4 regions of the Alishewanella sp. WH16-1 genome follow, and region 4 is predicted to be linked to each of the others. Evidence: predicted binding sites of a transcription regulator. Region 4 holds the regulator's gene; each other region holds the start of a gene.
What was found. Region 4 encodes sigma-54, which starts transcription at its own class of promoters, with help from an activator protein. Its sites were predicted from a motif close to GTTGGCACGNNNNTNGNNT; they were not measured.

Region 1 (4,486 bases), on a different contig from region 4:
ATGAAGCTTTAGTCGTATTACGATTTTTGACGTCTTCTGTTTAGAAGAAGACCAACTAAACCCAAACCAAGAATACCAATTGACGCTGGTGCAGGTACTGAAACAGCTGAATTCAAACCAACAACGATGTTGTCGATTTCAAATGCACGTGAAGTTGTGTTGGTCATTCTGAACGCTGTAAAGTTTTCATTTTGATTAAATGTAATGTTAACGTAGCGGTTAGAATTGTCACGGTTACCAGATTGCAGTTGGAAAAAATCTAAAATGGTAGTGCCGGTCAAAATGTTAAAAACCTCATCCTCCAACGTAAAATCAATTGGCACAAAGACATTATTAACAATATTACCAAACTCAAGAGCGTTATAGGTGTCAATACTACCGTAATAGATACCTAAATATCCGATATAGTCACCTGGTCTTTGCTGGGCGATAAAACCGGTATAGTCAACAACCATCGACGCAATGGCCGGGTTAACATCGTAATGCGGTGCATAACCAAAACATGTTGTATTGCTGTTAGCATGGGCAGCCTGCGGTGTATTGCCTTGCTGAACACCAATGCCACCTATACCGCTTACACTCAGCGCGCCAGCTGAATTTACACCACAGCCAGCAGACTGAATTTCTAACCAGTCTGGTATTGATTCCGAGTCAATGTAAGCACCCGGGGGTAAAAGTGGATTTTGGGTTGCTCGATCAAAGGTCTCGATATAAAAACCTGAGTTGGGATTAATAATGTTAGTAACGGCACCACCTGACGATGCGCCGCCGGGAGTAATCCAGGCACTACTTGGCACAAAGTTTGAAGTTTGTTGTGAGCCGTCAATTGGTGTTTGGCCACCAAAAGTAATTACAGCAGCGGTGGCTTGTGTAGCAGCAAGCATCGATAAACTTATAAGTATTAACTTGGCTTTCATATATACACTCCTGTGTTTCGACTTAATATACGACATGTAGTCACTGCATATAGGGTGCCAGATATATAACTATTTGTTATTTCTTATAAAATGAACACTTTTTTTGAGGGATATGTGCGGTGTGTAAACTATTCTGACACATTAAGTCCTATTGCTGGTAAGCATAGGTCGGGGTTATCTTGGTCAAGGATTTTGTGTTAAGAGTGTCTTTGGCTGGACCACGAAAAGTTATCAGTGCAAGGTCGGTTCTGACTGTCGTCATTCTCGTTCAGGAATAACGTTCAAATTAAAATGATAAAAAAATACCCCCACAAATGTGGTGGGTATTTATCATATTAGATTGGATTAAATTGTTTTTTAATTACAACGTTTTGCAAATTTGCGACCACCAACTAACCCAAGTAATCCTAGCCCGAGAATAGCAATGCTTGACGGTTCTGGAATAGTTGTTGATATTACCTGACCAGAGACAGCAGCGTATTTTGCATTACTAAGGGTGTTAAAAAAACCAGTTCCAGTCTGAAAAGCTATGCCGCCTGCAGGTGAGGCAAGAAAATTGTCCCTGGCAATACCGCCGTTTACCAATAACGTCGCGCCACCTTGGCCATTACTCACAGAACCTGATTCTAAACTAAAGCCATTAACAGCTGCAGATAACCAGATTTGACCATCCATTGCCATACCAATTTCCGCACTGTTAGACAGTGGATCAGTGTAAAGTGAAGTACTATCTACATAGAGATTTAACCATGCATTAGTGGTGTTGAACGTACTGTTTTTGTTCAATTCAATTCCACCAAATGCAATGGTTAACTGACAAGATGTTCCGCAAAAACTGCTGCTTCCATTTATCCAGTTTACAATGCCTGTACCTGCGAGAAATAATCCTGTTGACCCAGTTGCGAGAGGATTAATTGAGCCGAGAACAGTGTTAATACCAACTGCAGTATTGTATGAGTTTTGCATTTGCGCCAGGCTATTGTTCGCAACATTGTTAGCAGAGTACCACTGACTGATCTGATACTTCAGCAGAAAATCTTCTAATCCACCGTCAGACCAATCCGGATCCCACGTTACTCCGCCAACAGTAATAGGAGCAGCACTTAGACTGCAACTTGCAAAAATTAGCGCAGCTGCGGCAGTAATACGTTTAAAAATTTTCATATCCAACTCCTTGATCACTTATTTATCTATATGCCTTCAAAGTATATGCTTGAATTGTGCCAACTTTTAATTGTTTTTAAGTAGTTGTTTTTAATTGATTTTATTTTTTTGTTCTCAGTTGGATTGATTTTTTGTAAAAAAAACTGACAGCCGAGGCTGTCAGTTTACAAATTAGATACGTAATCATAGCGCAGCTGTGAGTTGTTGTTGTCGCTGTTGATGTTCCGCTGTCTCAGCTTTAACTTTACCGAGCACATCTCGTGCTTTTGCTTTATCTCCGTTTTGAATCAGTGAGTCGGCATAGTTAAGCAGTACTTCAGTATGGCTTGGCCTTATCGACAAGGACTTTTCAAATTGAGCAATAGCTTCTTTGTGCATTCCTTGAAGCTTTAAAATCTTACCGTAAGTATCGAGAATATCAGGGTGTTGTGGAAGTGTTTTTAACGCTTTCTCGACAAAAGGTTGCGCTTCTTTCGCCGCGCCCGTCGCGGCCAGTACCCAGGCATAATTATTTAATATCAATGGGTTTTCAGGATCACTTTCATAAATCTCTTGATATATCTGTCTTGCTTTTTCAAGGTCATCCTGAATTAATAAACTGCCATAAAAACTATAGAGCCGAGTATCCGTTTTACCGTATTTTTCCAGGTGTTCTTCAAGAAAGCGCACGGCACGTCGATATGAGACATCTTTTGCATAAGCTTCTGCGATGGCAATAGCAGTTAAAGAGTCTGGAACGGCATTGTAGGAATCTTGCAGTGTTTTTAATCCAGGGGCTAGTTGACCTGCCAGCAGCTGCATTCTGCCTTTATGGAATAGCATTTGGGGTTGGCTGCTAATCTCTTTTGGTAACTGTTCCAGAACAGCAAGAGCTGCTGGATAGTCTTCAGAGTCATTAAGTAAGGCTAGTTGCACTAATTTAATGTTGGTGTCGTTTGGTAACCGTTTCCGCAAATTATCAACAACAGCTAAGGCCTCTTTCATTCGCTTATTCAACGCAAGAATATTCGCATATGCCAGAGCGGCTTGTTGATTTCGCTCATCCTGTTTAAACCAACGCTCTGTAACTGCAAGTGCCTGTGGTAGTTTTTGTTGATTGACATAGGCGTTTGCCAGCACCGGATAACCTGTAATCGGAAAACCCGTGTTATCGCTAAGTTTTGGTTCCAACAAAGCAACTATGGCATCAAACTGTTGTTCCTGTTGATAGATAGTAAGTAACAAGCCCAGTAGGCCTTGATTATCCGGTGCTTTTTGTTGCGCTGCCTGGATCTGAGCAATAATGGGTGACGTTTCTTTGTTCAGCGATTTATTAATACCGTATAAACCAAGGTATGCTGGGACATAGTCAGGCTGCAAATTCACCGCTTTTTGCAATAAGGCTATTGCTTGGTCGGGTTGTTCTTGTTGTTGCGCCACGGCAGCCAACAAATACTGAGTGAACGCATTTTTTGCGTCCGCCTGCTCTGCTTCATTAAGGAACTTCTCTGCCTCGGCAAAATTGGCTGACAGCATCGCAGTTAAGGCTTTAAGGTTATAACCGGTATTTGCGGTTTCAGGTTGTTTTAACCATTCATCAGCCAGCGCTGACGCCTTATCATATTGTTGTTGGCGAATATAACTGGCAGCAAGTGTCAGACGCGCGTCATGCCGGGCCGGATCTATCAGTAACGCTTGTTCAAGATCCCTGATCCCCGCTGTCATTTGTTCAGGGATGCCAAGCTTAAGTTGTCCCATTGCTGTTAATGCCCGGCTATCCTGAGCTAATCCGGCATCCTCCATTTGTCGCAGAATGTCATTGGCAAGGTTAGTTTCACCTGCACGTAATAATTGGAATGCAGTTGCAGCGGCAAGGTTAACATCGTCAGCTGTAAGATTAGTAGTACTTAACGAGCCCGCTGCGCTGGTTAACTCGCCGGCCTGCAGTTGTAATGCAGTATAAAGTCGCTGTGCCGGCGGATACACACCAAGTTGTGATTGCACAGTGGCCAAATGCGCCAGCGCCTGACTATTTAACCCCAACTGGTTATAAATAATCCCCGCTAAAATTCGGCTTGCAGTGGTGCTGAAGCGGTTTGCAATAGCACGGTCAATATATTCTTTAGCTTTGTTGAGGTCTTTTTGTTCGTAAGCAACGATAGCACTCAGGTAATTTGTTAAGCCATGTTCTGGTGCAAAACGCATGATTTGCTCGAGTTGCGCCCTGGCTTTATCTAATTCCTGATTTTTCAGTTCCAATTGCGCAACACTAAGTCTGCTGCGAAGTGCGGAAGGGACCAGTTTTAAATAGTCATAGTAAAGCACCAGCGCTGCGTCTTCTTTGCCGAGTGAAGATTGCAATTGTGCCCGGAACAGCAAATTTTCCGCTGCGGTATTACTGTTTGCATCGATAGCTTCCAAAGTGG
Region 2 (4,486 bases), on a different contig from region 4:
CTTTTAGGAACCCGACAGCAGCTGTTATAACCTTGACGGTGATACCGAACTTAAGTGGATATAGCAAACTTTATGCCGTCATAACGAAGGTTATGGCATTTATTTTGCTTTACTGAAAGACAACAACATTAACTGGCTGGCTGCGCTGCTGGTTTTCAAGCTTAGCCAGCAGCGTGTTAAATAGCGATTTCGACTGACAAGAGTGAGCAAAATGAAAAATGCAGGCTTGGCTTTTATCTGTAGCGCCCTGTTAGCGGGCTGTAGTCAACTGGCTGATCGGCATATTGAGTATCAGCAGGAGGTTCCGCTGAGCTTTCCGGTAATCACAGCCTTAGGTGCTGCACCCATTTCCGCACAGCAAGGCAATGATGCGACACAGCGGATGTTATTAGCGATGCGCGCGTCTAAATTAGAAGCCTACCGAGAGTTAGCTGAGCGGGTATATGGTCAAAGAATTGACAGCCAGAATACAGTTAGTGCGATGGTGGCACAAAGCGATGTGCTGGAAGCTTCAGTACAAGGCGTGATCCGTGGTGCCCGGGTTGTGAAAACCTATGCAGTGGATGATACCTACATCACGGAACTGGAGCTGAATTTCGCCGAGGTTTACGCAACATTACAACATACTCAGCCAAAACAAAGTATTCGTAGTGTGCGGTATCTATGGTGAAATTCTGAAGACTAATGCTAATTGACCGGCTCAGGCTTTAATGCCGGGGCCTTTGTTATCGACCGCTGGTTGGCCCTTGCTGGTATAAGTTAAGCCTGATTTACCCTGCGCCCCTAATAACTCATTCTTAAGCCGCTGCAACGTTAGCTGGCTTTGCTCGACGACTTGCTGATTAACCTGGGTTTGCTGTTTACAGGCAGCCAGTGTCTTGTCCATTTGTGTCACTTGTTCAATAAACCAGTCTTGGCTTCTGAAGCTCGCTAACTCAGGGAATTGTGCCAGCGTTTGATCAAGGGTGGCAATTTTTTGCAGCAAGTCACTTTTTTGCTCTACCAGTAAGTCGAGTTGCGCGGCATCACGTTGGGTTAGGGCAGTTAACTCATTCGATAATAACAGCAAAAGCGCATCCAATTGCGCTTGTTGCTGATTTAACAAGGTGATAATGGTATCTGGCTGTTGACTCATTTGCGGTCGAATAAATCGCCTTCAAATTGCATGATGCGTTTGGCCAGCATCTCAACATTAATCTTGTATTTACCTTCCGCAATAGCTTGCTTAATTTTGTCGACACGCTCTTGGTCGATACCACTGCTATTGGCTGCCTTTTCCTGTAATTTAGAAAACTGCTGCGCTTGCGGGGTAATTGATACTGAATCCTGCTTTTGCGTTGCCTGACTGGACGCATTTTGCTGCACAGTAGTTTGCTGGCGCTGTACCAGTTGGTCAGTTTTGTCTGCCTTTACTTGCGGAGTATTCTGCAAGTTATTGATATTAATTGCCATAATAGAACCTCATCACCTTAAACACAGTCCTTATGCTCAGGTTAACGGCTGCACTTAATAAAACTTTAGCTTTTTTTCTAAAATTTTATCCGGACTTGATTTACGCCAACGACCTCGGAACTGATGTTGCGGCCAGACTGCTGGTTTTTAACCTGAACGGTGTCACCCAAACTGCCGTCTTGCTGCGCAACGCCTGTGGTACTGACTGCTAAACCACCTTGGCTAATTTGTATTGTAACAATATCGCCACGGCAAACAAGACATAAGTCTTGTAAACTAATTATCTGCCCGACACTTAAACTGCGTTTGTTACGGCTGCCAACGATAAGCGCAGGCTCTTGCACAATAGCGCCTCGCACTAATCGCCGCTCACGACGTTGTATTTCCAGCATATCGGCAGTAAGAGCGGTTCCTGGAGCGATATTTTGCCTGCTGACCACCAGCTCCAGCCATTCGGTCAGGCGTGCCGGAATAAATAGCTGCCAAACTAACGGCGCATTGCAACTCACCTGCACCGTGGTTTGCCGGGGATTATAGTTTGCCGGCAGACTGAACTCAGGCGCATGCGCACAGCTTTTGTTACCAATCCGGTTATCCAGCGCCGTTAGTTGCACTTCCGTATCGGTGTCAGCGGTCGCAAATTGCTGATTGACCCAGACCTCGGCTAATTCGGTTAATTGCGCTGGCGTATAGCTCTGGTTATCGTCGGCGTGTACTTTAAGCAGACAAAGCCACAGCAATGATGCTGTAAAGAGGGCTTGGCAGATAAAATTTTCGTACTTTTTCATATAGTTTGGCTATGCTTTACAGATAAAGGGTTATAACATGACCGCCAAGTACGGCTTAGTCATTTTTCTGTCACTGCTAGCCAATTATGCAAGTACCGCGCCCATTAGCAGATAAAGGAGCCATTGATGTCTAGTATCCTAGATTCCGTTAACCAACGCACGCAGCTGGTTGGGCAAAACCGCCTTGAGCTACTGTTGTTTAAACTCAATGGTCGGCAACGGTATGGCATCAATGTGTTTAAGGTGCGAGAGGTGCTGCAGTGCCCGCAATTAACTGCGATGCCGAAGCGGAATAAATTTGTACGCGGTATTGCCCATATCCGTGGTCAAACCATTTCTGTTATCGATTTAAGCCTTGCCACTGGCGGCAAGCCGATTGCCGATTTGTCGACGGCCTTTATTATTATCTCTGAGTATAACCGCTCAGTGCAGGGCTTCCTGGTAAGTGGGGTTGAACGGATTGTCAATATTAATTGGGAGGCGATTATGCCGCCACCCAAAGGCACCAGCGGCAAACAAAGTTATCTGACGGCGGTAACGGAAATTGACAAAGAATTGGTCGAGATCCTGGATGTGGAGAAAATTCTGGAAGAGATTTCTCCTTCGCCAACGATGATCCGGGATGAAGCCCTAACCAAGAGTATTACAACAGATTTGGGTAACCGCTTAATTCTGATTGCCGATGACTCTGCCGTAGCGCGCAATCAGGTAAAACGGGCGCTGGAACCGCTGGGCGTGCAAATGCATTTGGTAAATAATGGCCGGGAAGCCTTAACCTATTTACAACAGCTAGCGAAAGACTGTCAGACCTCGATCACGGAAAAAGTAGGGTTATTGATTTCCGATATCGAAATGCCAGAGATGGATGGCTACACTCTGACAGCAGAAGTCAAAGCCGATCCGAAACTGCGCAAATTACACGTGATTCTGCATACTTCATTAAGCGGGGTCTTTAATCAGCAGATGGTACAAAAAGTTGGTGCTGAGGATTTTATTGCCAAATTTAATCCTGATGAGCTGGCACAGTCAGTACAAAAGTGGTTACACACTGATTAAGCACTGAGGACCTTCGGTGACAGATAAGCAATTACAAGAAAGTGAATACCGCCAGTTCCGTGATTTTTTGGAGCAGCAGTGCGGTATTGTGCTGGGTGAGAACAAACAGTATCTGGTAAAGAGCCGGCTTGGGCCCTTAATGCAGCGTTTTAGTATTGCTACCTTGTCTGAGTTGCTCACCAAAACCATGAATCCGTTTGAGCGGCAATTACGCTCAGCCGTTATTGACGCCATGACTACTAACGAAACACTCTGGTTTCGGGATACTTATCCCTACGAGCTGTTAAAGAGCCAAATTTTTCCGGAGCTGGAAAAAACTTGCCGCAGCGTCAAAATTTGGTCAGCTGCCAGTTCGTCAGGGCAAGAGCCTTATTCTATCTCCATGACTGCCTTGGAGTACCAACAAGGTCGGCCAAGCGCCTTTGCTGGTGGCGTCAGTATTCTTGGTACCGATATTTCCAATACTATGCTGGAACATTGCCAGCGAGCCGAGTATGACGGTTTAGCCTTAGCCCGGGGCTTGTCGCCAGAGCGGCGTAGTCGTTTTTTTGAAGATAGCGGCAAGGGGATGATGCGGGTAAAAGAGCAGGTTCGTAAAAACGTCAGTTTTCGCCACCTAAACCTACTCGACTCTTATACCTTGTTAGGAAAGTTCGATATTATCTTTTGCCGTAACGTGTTGATTTATTTCTCTCCCGAAGTAAAAACCAAGATCATCCGCCAGTTTGCGCAGGCTTTAAACAGCCGGGGCTATTTAATTCTGGGCGCTTCCGAGTCACTGTCTAGTCTGAATGAAGACTTTGAGATGCTGCGCTGTAATCCCGGCATTATCTACCGCAAGAAAACCTAGCCTGATAACACTTCACTAATTTTTGGCCTGCTCTTTGCATTACCTGGTTGAGTGTTCAACTTAAGGTGGCAAAAAAATGGCTATCAGTTTTGACAAAGCATTTGGCATGCACCAGCAAGCACTGCTGATCCGTGATCGCCGTGCCCAGGTTCTGTCTGAGAATATCGCCAATGCCGATACCCCCGGCTACAAAGCCAAAGAGCTCGATTTTCAACAAGCACTGAATAATGCGCAGTCCCGTCAGGCGCGGCCGGTAAGCCGAACCCATGAAGGGCATTTTCATATTTCTACTGAAGTCCGGCAGGAAGTGAAGTTTCGTAACCCGGATCAACCCGATACT
Region 3 (4,486 bases), on a different contig from region 4:
TGAATATCACCCAGCCGGCGATGAGTAATGGCTTAAAACGACTGCGGGATTTACTCAATGATCCGATCCTGGTGCGCACCTCTGAGGGGATGGTGCCCACCGAGCGGGCACGCGAATTAGCCCCTGTGGTACGTGGTGTTTTGCTAACCCTGGAAGAAACCTTACAACCGAACAAAGATTTTGAGCCGTCACAAAGCCGGCGCGTGTTCCGGATCATGGCCAGCGATTATGCGGCCTCGACGCTGATCCCAGCGCTGTTAAAAAAATTGCGGGTACAGGCGCCCTATACCAGCCTGGATATTATGACCCCGTCCGATGTGACCTTTCATGATGTGGAAAATGGCAAGGTCGATATGGCGATTAACCGCTTTGATCAATTACCGCAGTCGTTTCATCAGAAAACGGTCTGGCGCGATAGTTTTTCCTGCCTGCTAAACCGGCAAAACCCGGTGCTCTCGCACTTTAATCTGGATAGCTATCTGAAAGCGCAACATATCTGGGTCAGTAAAACCGGCTTTGGTGTCGGTGTCGGTATGGATCCGAAAGACGTGCAAAAGCTCGGCTGGGTAGACGAAGCCCTGGCCAAACTGGGCAAACAACGCAATATCACCGTCTTTACCCGTAACTACCATGTGGCGATGCATCTGGCGGTAGGTATTGACCTGATTGCGACGCTGCCCAGCCGCGCCGCCCGTTTATACGAAAAAGATCCGACGATGGCGATTATGGATCCACCTTTTGCCATTCCGTCAATTGAACTGAAAATGATCTGGAGCCCTCTGCTGCATCAGGATGCCAGCCATATCTGGTTTCGCCGCCTGATCACCGAAACGGCAGATGAACTGAACTGACCTGAACTGGATTAGACATAAAATCGAAAAAGGCGCCACAGGGGCGCCTTGCACATCAGGTTTTTTCAGGTCTTGTTACATCAATCCAGCAGTTGATAAGCTGGCAGGGTCAGGAAGTCCACCAGTTCATCTGCTGTGGTAATGTCCAGCAATAAGGCTTTGGCGCGCTCAAAATTCTGGCTATGCCAGACCTCGGCGCCGACCTCGGCGAACACTACTTCGGCTTCTTGCTCCAGTAAGGTAGCAAAAAATGCTTTGGTGACCAGCTGACCATTATTCAGCTGCTTACCATGTTTGATCCACTGCCAGATCGAGGTTCTGGAAATCTCCGCCGTGGCCGCATCCTCCATCAAACCATAGATCGGCACACAACCCTTGCCGCTGATCCAGGCGGCAAGATATTGCAGCGCCACCCGGATATTGGTGCGCATCCCCTGTTCGGTGCGTTCACCATCACAAGGCGCCAGCAGATCGGCGGCGGTGACCGGCGCATCCTGCTCGCGCAGCACATGCAGTTGATTGGTTTTGCCGCCAGTTAACACCTGGTCAAAAACTGCATTGGCGGTAGCAGCCAGCCCCGGATGGGCTACCCAGGTACCGTCATGGCCATTACTGGCTTCCAGCGTTTTATCGGCTGTCACCCGCTCTAAAATCGCAGCATTAGCCGCCGGATCCTTAGCCGGAATAAAGGCTGCCATACCGCCCATCGCCAGCGCACCGCGCTTATGACAGGTTTTGATCAGCAGTCGCGAGTAAGCACTTAAAAACGGCTTATTCATGGTCACGACCTGCCGATCTGGTAATACCCGATCCGGATGGTTATTTAAGGTCTTGATATAGCTAAAAATGTAATCCCAACGCCCACAGTTCAGTGCGGCGATATGGTCTTTCATCATATACAGGATCTCGTCCATCTCGAATACGGCTGGCAAGGTTTCGATCAGGATAGTGGCGCGGATGGTACCAGTCGCCACAGCGAACTTACGCTCGGTAAAGTGGAAGATATCATCCCACCATTTCGCTTCCAGATGGCTTTGTAATTTCGGCAGGTAATAGTACACGCCAGTACCTTTCGCCAGGCGGGTCTGATAGTTATGGTAAAAATACAGCGCAAAATCCAAAATGCTGCCCGGAATTTGCTCACCATCCAGCTCAATATGCTTTTCCCATAAGTGCAAACCGCGGACCCGGGCAATTAACAACGCCGGGTCGTCTTTTAACGCATAGTGTTTACCGCTTTGTGGATCGGTATAGCTGATAGTGCCAAGGTTAGCATCGCGCAGGTTGATTTGGCCCTCAATCACACCATCCCAGCTTGGCGTTTGCGAGTCTTCAAAGTCCGCCATAAAGACTTTTACATCGGCATTCAGGGCGTTGATGATCATCTTGCGATCGACCGGACCGGTAATTTCCACCCGGCGATCCAGCAAATCGGCTGGTAGAGGCGCAACCTGCCAGTCGCCGTCGCGGATGGCTTGGGTTTCAGGCAGAAAATCAGGTAAGGCGCCGGCATCAAATTGCGCCTGCCGCTCTGCCCGCGCCGCTAACAGGGCTTTTAACTGGGGCCGGAATAGCTGTACCAGCTCGCTGACAAATTGACAGGCCGGTTCAGTCAGGATTTGCTGATAGGCATCGCTGATCGGCGCTTTAATGGTTAAACCGCCACGGGTAATCGCTGTTGTCATGTTGCTGCCTCTGTACTGTTTCAGATGAAGTTACTATAAGCCGGATTTCTTCATAAAAGCCATTAATGGCGACTATGACAAGCATTCTTACAGAAAATATCAAAATAGCGGAAGCAACCATAATTGTGGCACAGCTTATGCTTAGAAATTACTACCTTAGTGGTCTTGTCAATTTTTCGTCGGAGGATGCATGGAATTTGTCATGCTGTTATTAGTTTTGCTGGTGGTGCTGGTTGCCCTGGTCGCCAGCCGTTTTATTGACAATAGCAACCCCTTTCAGGTTGCACCCAAAGCGGCCTTATTTAGCCCGGTTGAACGTTCATTTTTAAGCTTACTAGAGAAAGCTGTAGCATCCGATTACAAAATTATTAACCGGGTCAAACTGGCTGATGTGTTAGATGTGCGGGATAGCGCAACAGAGAAAGCCAGACGCAGTACCCTGCTCAAGCTGAATGCCAAATATCTGGACTTTTTGCTTTGTGAGCCTGAAACGATGAAAGCCATAGCCGTAATCGATTTAGTCAATGCCAAACACCGCGAAGGGCATAAAGCTGTGCCGGACTGGTTCGTCAGTGGTGCCCTGGAGACAGCCGGCATTCCTTATCTGCGAATTGCGATTAAAGCCGGCTATACTGTGACGGATTTACAAGCAGCGCTGGCGGCTAAGTTAGGTAAGCCAGCACCAAAAGCCGAACCGATGTTAAAAGGCTTAGTGAAAAAAGGCCCGACCCGGCCGATTCGTTCGCTAAAGCCACAACTAAGCAAAACAACAATGCCAGCGCCGGTTAACCGTTCGCCAACTCCGGCCTTGTCTCACTCCCAAATCAGAGCGCAATCGACCGCACTGATCCAGGCTTCTTAACGCACAGGAGAAATGAGTCACTCCGCGCTAAGATCGAATGCCGCCTGCTGCAACAGGCGGCATTCACCCTTTCCTGAAAGCTTAAATAGTGTTTTTTCGCTAAAGTTCTTGTCGCTGAGGCCGATAAGCTGATGACGTGTTGCTAACAGGAGGAAAAATGAGTCAATCCGTTGGCGCTCTGGCGTCTGCCCAGGCTTTCGAAGTGTTGGGCGCTGTTATGGCTAAGAAACAACAGAATCAGCAAGCACAAATGACCAACATGTTGGTACAAAGTGCTATGCAAACTGTAGAGCAAACCTCAGCGGCACAGCCGGTGGGGAATATTGGCCAGAACATTAATATCACGGTGTAATCACCGGCTGGTGTCGGCAGCAATAGCTCAGGTTATTGCTGCCGCCCTTTTGTTATTGCCGTTTAAATCTTACGACTAACTCATGCAGCTCATGTGCAATACGTTGCATTTGTTGGGTAGTTGCGGCCGATGCATCGGCTTGATGCAAACTTTGCGTCGATAAATCCGCAATATTGACCACCTGCTGATTTACACTTTCAGCAACATGGGCTTGCTGCTCTACCGCCGTCGCCATCTGTAACGCCATTTGCGTAATAGCTTCCACCGCTTCCGATATACCGTTTAACATCTCGGCAGTTTGCCGCACTTGTTGCAAACCGCTTTCGGCGCCCTCTGTCCCCGCCGCCGCCACTTTAACCGCATGCTGTGCCCGACTTCCCAGCTCGTGGATAATCGTATGAATTTCTTTAGTAGAACCTTGAGTGCGTTGAGCTAAGTTACGCACTTCATCCGCTACTACGGCAAAGCCGCGGCCTTGCTCTCCTGCGCGTGCCGCTTCAATAGCGGCATTTAGTGCCAACAAATTGGTTTGCTCGGCAATTTGTTCAATCATCTGCGCTACCGTGGCTATTTTCTGTGTTTGCTCAAACACCTCTGTTACCGAATTCGCGATCTCGGCAACCGTTTGCTGTAAAGCCTCGATCGCTTTTCGGGTAGTACGGGCTGAATCCCGCCCCAGTACGGCCAGTTCGTTAGCGTGCTCCGCCCGGCCCGCCGTTTCCTGCACATGGCCTGA
Region 4 (4,486 bases):
GCCGGCTCGAACATTTCGAGCAGTTAGGCTTCACCCAGTTTGAACAGCCGCGTTACACCCTGTTTAATGCCGAACATCGTGCTGCCTGGGAAATCAGCAGCAAAGATGGCATCTGGTTTCCACAGGATAAAATTATACTGGAGCAACAGGTATTGTTACGTAATCTGTTACCAGACGGCTTTATCGAACGGGTAGAAACCGCCTCGCTGCAACTATTGTTGCCGGAAAAAACCTTACAAACCCATGAACCAGTGCGTATTGTTGGCCCTGGTTTTTATATGAACGGCGTCGGTATGTTAGCTGATCTGTCAGCACAGCACATCCAGCTACAAAAGCATCTTGAAACGGTATATTTAAATGAAAACTAACCTGTTCGCCGCGCTATTGATACTGTTTAGCGCCAGCACCCTGGCGGCTAAACCTGATCATCAGTTGCCGATTTCGATTAACGCCGACAATACCCAGGCTTCTATTCGCGATAATACGGCGGTTTATGTTGATAATGTCGAAGTCAAGCAAGGCAGTTTGCTCATTAAGGCGGATCGTCTGGAAATTAATGCCAGTGCCGGTAAAGGCCAGGAAATCTTTATTTTCAGCGGCACCCCTGTAACCTATTCACAACTGCTAGACGGCGAACGTCCCGTCACTGCTCAGGCGAATGAAATTCGCTATGACATTGCCAGTCGTACCCTCACCTTAACGACCGACGCCGAGTTAACCCAAAGCGGCTCCTTGGTGCGGGGCGATATTATCCGTTACAACCTGGAGCGCCAGGAACTAACGGCCGGCAGCGAGCAAAACCGCCGCGTCACGACCATTTTTACGCCGGAAACCAAGGAAAATCCATGAAGTTAGTGGTAGCGCATCTGGCGAAAAGTTATAAAGGCCGCCAGGTAGTAAAAGATGTCAGTCTGGAAGTGAATGCCGGCCAGATCGTTGGCTTACTCGGTCCGAATGGCGCAGGTAAAACCACCACCTTTTATATGATTGTCGGCCTAGTCCCGTCCGATAAAGGGCAAATCACCCTCAATGATCAGGACATTACCTTCGCCCCTATTCATCAGCGCGCCAGAGCCGGTATCGGTTATTTACCGCAGGAGAGCTCGATTTTTCGCAAGCTAACGGTCTATGACAACCTGTTAGCGATACTGCAAACCCGCAAAGACCTGAGCAGCCAACAACGTGAAGACATTGCCGACGAACTGCTGGAAGAGTTTCATATTGGCCATATCAAGCACAGCTTAGGGATGGCCTTATCGGGTGGTGAGCGGCGCCGGGTTGAGATTGCCCGCGCCCTGGCCGCCAACCCGGCTTTTATTCTGCTGGATGAGCCCTTTGCCGGTGTTGACCCGATTTCCGTGTTAGATATCAAAAAGATTATCCAGCATCTGTGTCAGCGCGGGATCGGTGTCTTGATCACCGATCATAACGTCAGGGAAACCCTTGATGTCTGCGAAATTGCCTACATTGTCAGTCATGGCGAGTTAATTGCGGCTGGCTCGCCGCAAGACGTGCTGGCGAATCAACAGGTCCGCGATGTATACCTTGGTGAGCAATTCAGGCTATAGTAAGGGCGTCGGACAACAGTCATATATTCAGGAGAGAATCAGACTTACATGAAGCCGTCTTTACAACTGCGCCTAGGCCAACAGCTGACTATGACACCCCAGCTGCAGCAGGCGATCCGTTTACTACAGCTATCAACTATAGAACTACAGCAGGAAGTTCAGGAAGCTCTGGACGCTAACCCTTTGCTGGAAGGCGATGACGACTATAGCACTGAACATTCAGATACGGATCTGAGTCTGGCAAACCTGAACCGCGATACGCCGGCGACAGACAGTGCCAGCGATGATAACGACGACTTCACTGATTATACCGACCATTCAGAGCGCGACAGCAGCGAGGCAATGACCGAACAGAACATTCAGGACGATCTGCCGCTTGATAACAATTGGGATGATTTAGTCAGCGCTGCGCCGGTAACCAGTGGAGCCCTACCCGATGACGATATGGTTTATCAGGGAGAAACCACCGAGACCTTACAAGACTACTTACGCTGGCAAATGGAACTGACCCCCTTTTCTGCAACTGACCGCGCTATCGCCGAAATTATTATTGAAGCGGTGGATGAAACGGGTTTGCTCACTATCAGCTGCGAAGACATTCTCGAGTCTTTGCAGTTGCCCGATGTGGAAGCCGATGAAGTCGAGGCCGTATTAAAGCGGATCCAGCTATTCGACCCGGTTGGTGTCGCCGCACGCTCAGTGCAAGAGTGTTTGTTAGTGCAGTTGCGGCAGTTTGATCCTGCGACGCCCTACTTAAATGATGCAAAACAAATAATCAGCGAATATACCGACTTTTTAGCTAACCGGGACTTTCGTTCTCTGATGCGGGTGACTAAACTCAAAGAAGAAGAACTGAAGGAAGTGATGCGTTTGATCCACAGCTTAAACCCAAGACCGGGTGCGGATGTGATCAGGCAAGAGCAGCAGTACATTATTCCTGATGTTGTAGTGAGTAAAGTCAAAGGTCGCTGGCAGGTAGAATTGAACCCGGACGCTATGCCTAAGGTTAGGATTAATCAGCAATATGCGGCCTTATCCAGAACGGCACGTAACAGTGCGGATAGCCAGTTTATCCGCTCACATCTGCAGGAAGCGAAATGGTTTCTAAAAAGTTTAGAAAGCCGCAACGAAACCCTGTTAAAAGTGGCCAGCTGTATAGTGCAGCAGCAACAGGCTTTTTTTGAACACGGCGAAGAAGCCATGAAGCCAATGGTACTGAATGATGTGGCCGAGATGGTCAGTATGCATGAATCAACGATTTCCAGGGTGACAACCCAAAAGTATATGCATACACCGCGCGGAATTTTTGAACTTAAGTTCTTTTTCTCCAGTCATGTTAGTACAGAGAGTGGTGGTGAATGCTCCTCCACAGCAATTCGCGCTTTTATCAAAAAACTGGTGGCTGCGGAAAATCCCGCTAAGCCATTAAGTGATAGCAGGATGGCAGAAATTTTGTCTGATCAGGGTATTAACGTTGCGCGGCGTACCATCGCCAAGTACCGCGAATCCCTGTTTATCCCGCCATCCAATCAACGAAAGACCCTGCTGTAAGTGTCTTAACAAGAAGGAAGAGTCTATGCAAATCAACCTAACTGGCCGTCACGTAGAAATTACCGACTCTCTGAGAGAATATGTAGACAGTAAATTTGCTAAACTGGAGCGCCATTTTGAAAACATCAATAATGTGCACGTAGTCCTGAATGTCGAAAAGCTAAAACAAATTGCTGAAGCCAAAATCCATCTGAATGGTGGTGAAGTTTTTGCCGTCTCTGAAGACGAAAATATGTACGCCGCCATTGACCAGTTAATTGATAAGCTGGACAGGCAAGTGATCAAACATAAAGAAAAGTTGTCACGACACTAAGATGATTAATTTAAGCGCTATGTTAGCGGAGAACTGCACGAAAAGTGCAGTTCTTTTTAACAGTAAAAAACGAATCCTCGAATATATCGCCGAACTGGCCCACCAGCAAATACCCGAAATGTCTGAATACAGCATTCTGGAAGCGCTGATGACCCGCGAAAAGCTGGGCTCAACCGGTATTGGCGGCGGTATTGCGATCCCGCATGGTAAACTGGAGTGTGTGACTTCGCCCATTCTGGTGTTTGTTGTCAGTCAGGATCCTATCCCCTTCGATGCCATTGATAACCAGGGTGTTGATATTTTCTGCGCTATCCTGATCCCGAAAGATCAGTGTCAGGCACATTTAACCACGCTATCGGGCATTGCCAAACTGCTTAGCCAGAAAGAGCTAACCAAGAAAATCCGGCACGCCGGCTCAGATCAGCAACTGTACCAGTTATTGGTGGAATCCAGTCAGCTGGCAGGTGACAAATGAAATTACTGGTAGTCAGCGGCCGCTCAGGCTCAGGTAAATCCGTCGCATTACGGGTGATGGAAGATCTGGGCTACTACTGCGTAGATAATATTCCGGTGAATTTGCTGCCCACCCTGGCTAATGCGGTAATGGATCAGTATGAGCGGGTTGCAGTTAGCATCGATGTGCGCAATTTACCGACCGAGCCGGAAGAACTGGCAGAAATTCTGTCCTATTTACCGCGTAAACTCGAACTGACTATTCTATACCTGGATGCTGACCACACCACGCTGATTAAGCGTTTTAGTGAAACCCGGCGTCTACACCCACTTTCCCATCAAGCCATGTCGCTGGACGAAGCGATTTCGCGGGAACAGCAATTGCTGGATCCCATCTCCAGCCGCGCCGATCTGTATATTGATACCACCGAACTCAATATTCATCAGTTAGCGGAATTATTACGCGAACGGATCCTCGGCCAGAAAACCGGCCGGCTGGTGATGTTGTTTGAATCCTTTGGTTTTAAATACGGTATTCCGAAAGAGGCCGATTATGTCTTTGATGCCCGTTTCTTACCCAATCCGCATTGGGAACCGGCGC

Region 1: a site for sigma-54 is predicted at 2,127-2,145, ahead of AAY72_RS05555 (PEP-CTERM sorting domain-containing protein). Genes of this name have one in related genera too.
Region 2: a site for sigma-54 is predicted at 2,327-2,345, ahead of flgA (flagellar basal body P-ring formation chaperone FlgA). Genes of this name have one in related genera too.
Region 3: a site for sigma-54 is predicted at 2,661-2,679, ahead of AAY72_RS03390 (DUF2726 domain-containing protein). Genes of this name have one in related genera too.

What each region holds. Positions count from the first base shown of each region.
Region 1 covers NZ_LCWL01000059.1:12,635-17,120, reverse strand. Annotated here, with positions in the region: gene AAY72_RS05560 (PEP-CTERM sorting domain-containing protein) at 18-917, opposite strand; gene AAY72_RS05555 (PEP-CTERM sorting domain-containing protein) at 1,275-2,081, opposite strand; gene prsT (XrtA/PEP-CTERM system TPR-repeat protein PrsT) at 2,265-4,486, opposite strand, start outside.
Region 2 covers NZ_LCWL01000009.1:86,921-91,406, reverse strand. Annotated here, with positions in the region: gene AAY72_RS01425 (LPP20 family lipoprotein) at 212-670, shown strand; gene flgN (flagellar export chaperone FlgN) at 701-1,135, opposite strand; gene flgM (flagellar biosynthesis anti-sigma factor FlgM) at 1,132-1,452, opposite strand; gene flgA (flagellar basal body P-ring formation chaperone FlgA) at 1,530-2,240, opposite strand; gene AAY72_RS01405 (chemotaxis protein CheV) at 2,367-3,296, shown strand; gene AAY72_RS01400 (protein-glutamate O-methyltransferase CheR) at 3,313-4,146, shown strand; gene flgB (flagellar basal body rod protein FlgB) at 4,223-4,486, shown strand, end outside.
Region 3 covers NZ_LCWL01000029.1:38,232-42,717, forward strand. Annotated here, with positions in the region: gene AAY72_RS03380 (LysR family transcriptional regulator) at 1-851, shown strand, start outside; gene aceB (malate synthase A) at 932-2,536, opposite strand; gene AAY72_RS03390 (DUF2726 domain-containing protein) at 2,739-3,398, shown strand; gene AAY72_RS03395 (hypothetical protein) at 3,556-3,750, shown strand; gene AAY72_RS03400 (PAS domain-containing methyl-accepting chemotaxis protein) at 3,803-4,486, opposite strand, start outside.
Region 4 covers NZ_LCWL01000077.1:56,693-61,178, reverse strand. Annotated here, with positions in the region: gene lptC (LPS export ABC transporter periplasmic protein LptC) at 1-368, shown strand, start outside; gene lptA (lipopolysaccharide transport periplasmic protein LptA) at 358-849, shown strand; gene lptB (LPS export ABC transporter ATP-binding protein) at 846-1,568, shown strand; gene AAY72_RS07090 (RNA polymerase factor sigma-54) at 1,617-3,119, shown strand; gene hpf (ribosome hibernation promoting factor) at 3,145-3,432, shown strand; gene ptsN (PTS IIA-like nitrogen regulatory protein PtsN) at 3,434-3,907, shown strand; gene rapZ (RNase adapter RapZ) at 3,904-4,486, shown strand, end outside.